Regions from separate parts of the Aurantimonas sp. A2-1-M11 genome, predicted to be linked through region 2. Evidence: riboswitches for the same ligand, from Rfam matches in the RefSeq annotation. Region 2 holds a riboswitch; each other region holds the start of a gene.
What was found. A riboswitch is a leader RNA that binds a small molecule or an ion and turns the genes downstream of it on or off. The one in region 2 is predicted to bind thiamine pyrophosphate.
Positions count from the first base shown of each region.

Region 1: another riboswitch for thiamine pyrophosphate. It lies ahead of thiB (thiamine ABC transporter substrate binding subunit); the one in region 2 lies ahead of thiD (bifunctional hydroxymethylpyrimidine kinase/phosphomethylpyrimidine kinase).
Region 3: another riboswitch for thiamine pyrophosphate. It lies ahead of thiO (glycine oxidase ThiO); the one in region 2 lies ahead of thiD (bifunctional hydroxymethylpyrimidine kinase/phosphomethylpyrimidine kinase).

Region 1 is NZ_JAZHLI010000015.1:54,547-56,803, reverse strand. It holds gene thiB (thiamine ABC transporter substrate binding subunit) at 1-928, opposite strand, end outside; TPP riboswitch at 979-1,075, opposite strand; gene VQ042_RS09285 (thiamine diphosphokinase) at 1,296-1,937, shown strand; tRNA gene VQ042_RS09280 (tRNA-Arg) at 2,008-2,084, shown strand.
Region 2 is NZ_JAZHLI010000041.1:39,136-41,392, forward strand. It holds gene glgB (1,4-alpha-glucan branching protein GlgB) at 1-972, shown strand, start outside; TPP riboswitch at 1,052-1,150, shown strand; gene thiD (bifunctional hydroxymethylpyrimidine kinase/phosphomethylpyrimidine kinase) at 1,199-2,017, shown strand; gene VQ042_RS17040 (GGDEF domain-containing protein) at 2,035-2,257, opposite strand, start outside.
Region 3 is NZ_JAZHLI010000059.1:17,660-19,916, reverse strand. It holds gene VQ042_RS20080 (LysR substrate-binding domain-containing protein) at 1-332, shown strand, start outside; gene VQ042_RS20075 (DUF2937 family protein) at 515-1,027, shown strand; TPP riboswitch at 1,186-1,311, shown strand; gene thiO (glycine oxidase ThiO) at 1,447-2,257, shown strand, end outside.

The DNA.
Region 1 (2,257 bases), on a different contig from region 2:
CGAAGGCTTCCGGAAGTTCGACGCCGTCCAGCACGGGCAGCGTCCAGTTGGTCGTGGGGATCAGCGACTGCACGTCGGCGGACAGCATGAAGGTCAGGAAGCGCGTGGCGAGTTCGGGATGGTCGGTCTTCTCCAGCATCGCAGCCACCTCGATCTGCAGATACTGCCCCTCCGCAAAGCTTGCGGCCTGGTACCGATCCGTCCCCTCCTCGATCATGTGATAAGCGGGCGAGGTCGTGTAGCTCAGCACCATCGGCACCTCCCCGCTGGTGAACAGGCCATAGGCCTCGCTCCAGCCGGGCGTCACCGTCAGGATCCGCCGCGAGAGCTGCTTCCACTTCGCCGCCGCCTCGTCGCCATAAAGCTTTTTCATCCACAGCATCAAGCCGAGCCCCGGCGTCGAGGTGCGAGCATCCTCGATGGCGATCTTCATTTCCGGATCGCCATTGACCAGATCCTCAAGGCTCGCCGGCGGCTCGGCGATCGCCTGCGTATCGTAGACGAAGGCCAGATACGAATAGTCGTAGGGGACGAAGACCTCGTCCGAAAAGCCGGTCGGGACATCCAGCGCCGACAGGTCGACGCCGCTGGGCGAGAACAGGCCCGTCGCCTTGGCCTCGGGAATGAGATCGGTGGTCAGCCCCAGGACGACATCGGCCTCGGTCGACGGTCCTTCCAGCTTCAACCGGTTGAGGATCGCAACGCCGTCCTCGAGGCCGACAAATCGCAGGTCGCAATTACACACCGCCTCGAAGCCGGCTTCGATCTTCGGTCCCGGACCCCATTCGGGCGTGAAGCTCTCATAGGTGTAGACGGAGAGCACCGGCTTTTCGACTTGGGCGTCCGCCACCTTCGGCCCCGCAAGCAGGGCAGTGCAGGCGATGAGCCCCCAGGCTGCAAGCGCAAATTGATCGGAAAGTCTGGCCATTGCGGTGCCTTTCGGTGCGGCGGCCTTCGAAACGAAAGCGTCCGCGTGGCACCCACCGACGCTCGCATCCCTACGCCGGCATGATCCGGATCAGGTTCGTCGGGTCGGCCTGCGCCTCTCAGCCCGAAGGCACCCCGTGTGAGCAATTCCAGACTTAGAGGGCACACCGACCGCAGGCAAGGGCGCCGGCTTTTCTTGGCTTTACTAGTCCTATGGACGCAAACCTCGCTCCCAGTCCTGTCCCGAGTTTGGCGGCGTGGCGTGGGACGGCGCCACTTCTGCTGGACTGCCGACCACGTCCGTCTTCGTCCGGTAGCCTCACAGCTGGCAATTGGCCTTTTCCGGGCAATGCTATAGGCGAGCGACGATGTCGCGCTTTTCCGTTCTCCTTGCCGGCCATGTCGCCCCGACCCCCGATCTTGCAATCGCGATCGCCGGCACGCGGGTGATCGCGGCTGATGACGGCGTACGCCACGCCGCGGCGTTGGGCGTGACGCCGGAACTCTGGGTGGGCGATTTCGATTCCAGCCCGCCGCGGCCAGCGATCGAGATGACCAGCCTGCCGCGCGAACCCTACCCCCGCGACAAGGCGATGACCGATGGCGAGATCGCCATCGAGGCGGCACTGGCACGCGGCGCAAGCCGGCTGCTTCTCGTGGGCGCCCTCGGCGGGCCGCGCAGTGATCACGCCTTTGCCCATCTGATCCTGGCGCTGCGCTATGCAGCCCGCGGCATCGAGGTGGAGCTCTTCGACGGCATCGAACGCGCGTGGCCTCTCGGCCCGGACCGGCGATGCTTCGATCTGGTTCCCGGCGCGCAGTTCTCGATCCTGAAATTCTCGGACGTCTCGGGATTGACCATCACGGGGGCGAAATGGCCGCTTGAGGCCGTCGACCTGCCCTTCCACTCGATTCTCACCCAGTCGAACGAGGCGCTCGGCCCGATCACGGTGTCGCTCCGCGGCGGGGCCGCCCTGCTGCTCGCCCAAAGCGATGCGAACGTACGCTAACGCCACTCCCGGTCATCGCCGCCAGCGGGCTTGGCGAATACCCTCAGCTTCGACTATGTTGCATCGCGTGGGTCCCGTAGCTCAGCAGGATAGAGCATCAGATTCCTAATCTGAGGGTCACTGGTTCGAATCCAGTCGGGATCACCAACGTCATCAAAGACTTATGACGATACGGAATGTGGTAGCCAGTGAGCGGGGGACGGGGTGGGGACGGCTTGGTAATTTCCGCGACTCGATGACGACGCGGTTGCGCGTTGGTCAGAAGGGCAGCGGCCTGGGGTTTCGACCCAAAAATCTCGTGTTTCGACACAGGGTTTCCG
Region 2 (2,257 bases):
CGCGTCGATGCGGTCGCCTCGATGCTGTATCTCGACTATTCGCGCGAGCACGGCGAATGGGAGCCCAACATCCATGGCGGGCGCGAGAATCTGGAGGCCATGGCCTTCCTGAAGGACACCAACGAGCGGGTCGGCGAGTATTATCCCAAGGCGACGACCCACGCCGAGGAATCGACGGCCTTCCCGGACGTGTCGCGCCCGACCTTTGCCGGCGGCCTCGGCTTCCACTTCAAGTGGAACATGGGCTGGATGCACGACACGCTGCATTACATGCAGGAAGACCCGGTCAACCGACGCTACCACCACCATCACATGACCTTCGGCATGGTTTACGCCTATTCGGAGAACTTCGTCCTGCCGCTGAGCCATGACGAGGTGGTCTACGGAAAGGGTTCGTTGCTCGGCAAGATGCCGGGAGACGAGTGGCAGAAATTCGCCAACCTGCGGGCCTATTTCGGCTTCATGTGGACCCATCCGGGCAAGAAGCTGATCTTCATGGGCGGCGAGTTCGGGCAGGTTGGCGAGTGGAACCACGACCGTTCCCTCGACTGGCACCTCTTGGACCAGCCGGGCCACAAGGGCATGCAGCGGCTGGTGCGCGATCTCAACACCCTGTACCGCGAACTGCCGGCGCTCTACGAACTCGACTGCGATCCGGCCGGCTTCGAATGGGTCGACACGTCGAATGTCGAGCAGAGCATCATCGCCTTCATGCGCAAGGACCGCGCGGGCAATCCGGTGCTGATCGTCTCGAACTTCACACCCGTGCCGCGCCACGACTACCGCATCGGCGTGCCGCTGCCCGGCCGATGGGTCGAGCGGCTGAACACCGATGCCGAGATCTATGGCGGCTCCAATGTCGGCAATCTCGGCGGCAAGGAAGCCGAGGAGGTCTCGGTCCATGGCCGGCCCTTCTCCGTGCCGCTGTCGTTGCCGCCGCTGGGGACCATCGTCCTGGTGCAGGAAGACTGAGCCGGATCGGGGGAGGCGATCCGTCGCCTTCCTGCCCCTCGGGTTGCTGACACAGCCTGCGGCGGTGTTGTAGACTTTCACTTCGTGACGGGGGCGTCCGCCGGGAACGGCGGGCTGAGATGCACCCTTTGAACCTGACCCGGATAATGCCGGCGGAGGGAGTCGCGACTCCGGCGCCTCCCATCGTGCCGGGTCGGGCTCCCCGTCGGCCAGGAGCCGACACAAGATGCAGCCCGCGCCACCCCCTTCCATCCGCAATGTCCTGTCCATCGCCGGTTCGGACCCGTCCGGCGGGGCCGGCATCCAGGCCGACCTGAAGACCTTTGCCGCGAACGGCGTCTATGGCATGGCGGTCGTCACCGCCCTGACGGCCCAGAACACCCAATGCGTTACCGGCGTGGAACTGGTCTCGCCGGACTTCATAAGCCGGCAAATTGACACCGTTTTCGCGGATGTCCGCGTCGATGCCGTGAAGATCGGCATGATCGCCACCGCCGAGATTGCCCGCGCCATCGCGGATGCCTTGCGGCGGCACGAGGCGCCCAACGTCGTCCTCGACCCGGTGATGGTCGCCAAGGGCGGTGACCGCCTGCTGACTGGCGAGGCTGTCGCCGCGCTGCGGAGCGAACTCATTCCCCTGGCGGACATGATCACCCCGAACCTGCCCGAAGCGGCCGTCCTGCTGGATGCGGCGGAGGCGGCCAGCCGCGACGAAATGGACGGGGCCGCGACCCGGCTGATGGCGCTGGGGTGCCGGTCCGTGCTCCTGAAGGGCGGGCATCTGGCGGGAGACGAGAGCCCGGACCTCCTGGTCACGGCAGCGCGGCGGCAATGGTTCGAGGGCCGGCGCATGGTGACCCGCAACACCCATGGTACCGGTTGTACGCTGTCCTCGGCGCTGGCCGCGCAACTCGCACTGACCGGAAATGCTTTCGACGCGGCGCGGAGCGCCAAGGCCTATGTCGCCGGCGCCATTGCCGCTGCGGACCGGCTCGACGTCGGATCGGGCCATGGCCCGACCCATCACTTCCACATTCACTGGTAGGCCGGGACGGATCCCGTTCAGGAGGCCTGGCGGAACGCTGCTTCCGTCTTCCGTGTCTGCGACAGTCCCTCGGCTACAGCGTCTTCGACACGGTCGCGGCCCATGGACTTGGCCCGGTAGAGCGCCCGGTCGGCCGCCGTCAGCAGTCCGTTGAGATCGTGCGTTTCCGCATTGGTCGCCACTCCCGCACTGACGGTGGCGGCGATCGACCGGCCGCCCACCATGCGGGCCTGGTTGGCA
Region 3 (2,257 bases), on a different contig from region 2:
CCCTGGCCGACACGGGCTGCGCCTGGCGCGGCATGGCGCTGGCGGCGCTGGACGCGGCGGAGATCGACTACCGCGTCGCCTACAGCAGCGAGTTCTGCAGCGGCCAGCTCGCCGCGGTCGCCGCGGATCTGGCGATCGCGCCGCTGCCGATCAGCGTGGCCTCGGGCGACATCGTCCGGCTGGGAGCCGAGCACGGCCTGCCGCGGCTCGGCGACTATCGCATGACGCTGGCGCGCCGCGACGGTGCCGGAGCGGTCGCCGATGCGCTGGCGGACCATGTGACCGCCAGCTTCCGGGCGATTGCCGAGCGCGGGACGCGACTGTTCGCCTGACGCGCGCACGGGCCGCAGCACGGCCTGACACCGGCATCGGTTTGCCGGGACGCATGATGCGTCGAAGCGGCAGGTCGAAGCGTTAGCCGATGCGGGATGCGCAGGCAGCGTGGGCGTCGTATGATCGCGGCGCTGCGCGAAGCGGCGGCGGCGGCGGGCCGCCATGCGGGGAGGGAGAGGGTATGCCGGGACTGGTCATCCGCGTCGTGGCGGCGCTCTTCCTGGGGCTCGTCTCCAGCCAGTCGCTCGAGTTCACCCAGCAATATCTGCAGCGGCTCGGCGGCGCGGCGGACGAATTGCGCCGGATCGTCGAACGCTTCGACGCCAGCGCGGCCGCCTCCGACCTGTCGCGTGGCGAAGCGGTGGAGCGGCTGCGCGAGAACCGCGACGCCTTCGTCGCCCGCCAGGGCACCGACGCCGGGCAGACGATCGCGCGGTTCGACGATGTCAAGCGCCGCTACCGGATGGTGGCGGAATCGGCGCCCCTGTTCCGCCCCTTCGTCGCGGTCGGCGACCCGGACTGGGAAATCGCCGAACGGGCGGCCGCCGATTATCGCCCGGCGCTGCCGATCACGGTGGAAGGACTGCTCCTGGCCGTGGTCGGATTCGGGCTCGGCTGGGCCATCGGGGCCGGCGGCCACGGTGCGGTCCGCATGCGGCGCCGCCGCCGCGAGCGCCGGCTGCCGCAGGGCTGAACCGGCTGCGCCGAGCCACCGAGCCGGAGTGCCCATTCATCATGGGGGGGGCGCGTGACGATGCCTCGGTCAGACAGACCGGTGCCGGGCATTGCGTCGGACGAAAGGCGCCTCGGCGCGCGGCGGCGTTGACAGCGCCGCTCCGGAGCCCCAGATTCGCCGTATCCAAGGGGAGTTCCGGCAGGGAACTGAGAGGCCATCGGCCGCCGAGAGGCGGCAGCGCGTGGCGACCCTTCGAACCTGATCCGGTTCAGACCGGCGGAGGGATGGAAGCTGGCGGGCCAGGCGCCCCGCCGCGGGCGCGCGCCGCCAGTCTTTCCCCTGTCGATCAGCCGGATCTCCGAGACGCGTCGAGGAGAGAGTATGGCCGACCGGTTCGCATGTACGCACGACGCCCGACGCGTCGGCGGGGCTTGACCATGCGCGTGGCCGTCATCGGGGCCGGCGTTGCCGGGCTCGTCACCGCATTGGAACTCGCCGAGCGGGGCGCCGATTTCGACGTCCACGAGGCCGCGCCCGAACTGGGGCTGGGGGCCGCGTCGTGGCTCGCCGGCGGCATGCTGGCGCCCCATTGCGAAGCCGAGAGCGCCGATCCCGCGATCGTCGCTCCCGGGCTGGCGGGGATCGCCTGGTGGGCGCGGCAGGTTCCCGAGGTCGTGCGCAACGGCACGCTGGTGCTGGCACCTTGGCGCGACCGGCCCGATCTCGACCGCTTCGCCCGCCGCACGCGCGGGCATGAGCGTCTCGACGCCGAGGCGATCGCGGCGCTGGAGCCCGACCTGTCCGGCCGATTCGACGACGGCCTGTTCTTCGCCGAGGAAGCCCATCTCGACCCCCGCCGCACGCTGCACGCGCTGGCCGAACGGCTGCGCGGGCGCGGCGTACGCCTGCATCTGGGCAGCCGTGTCGCGCCCGCCGACCTCGACCACGATCACATCGTCGATACCCGCGGCATCGCCGCGCGCCCGGATCTGCCCCGCCTGCGGGCGGTGCGCGGCGAGATGCTGCTGCTGCGCACGCAGGAGGTGTCGCTGGCGCGCCCGGTGCGGCTCCTGCATCCGCGCTCGCCGATCTATGTGGTGCCGCGCAAGGGCGGGCTGTTCATGGTGGGCGCAACGATGGTGGAGACCGACGACGACCGCGCCATCACCTTGCGCGGCACGGTGGAACTGCTCAATGCCGCCTATGCGCTGCATCCGGCCTTTGCCGAGGCCGAGCTGGTGGAAACCG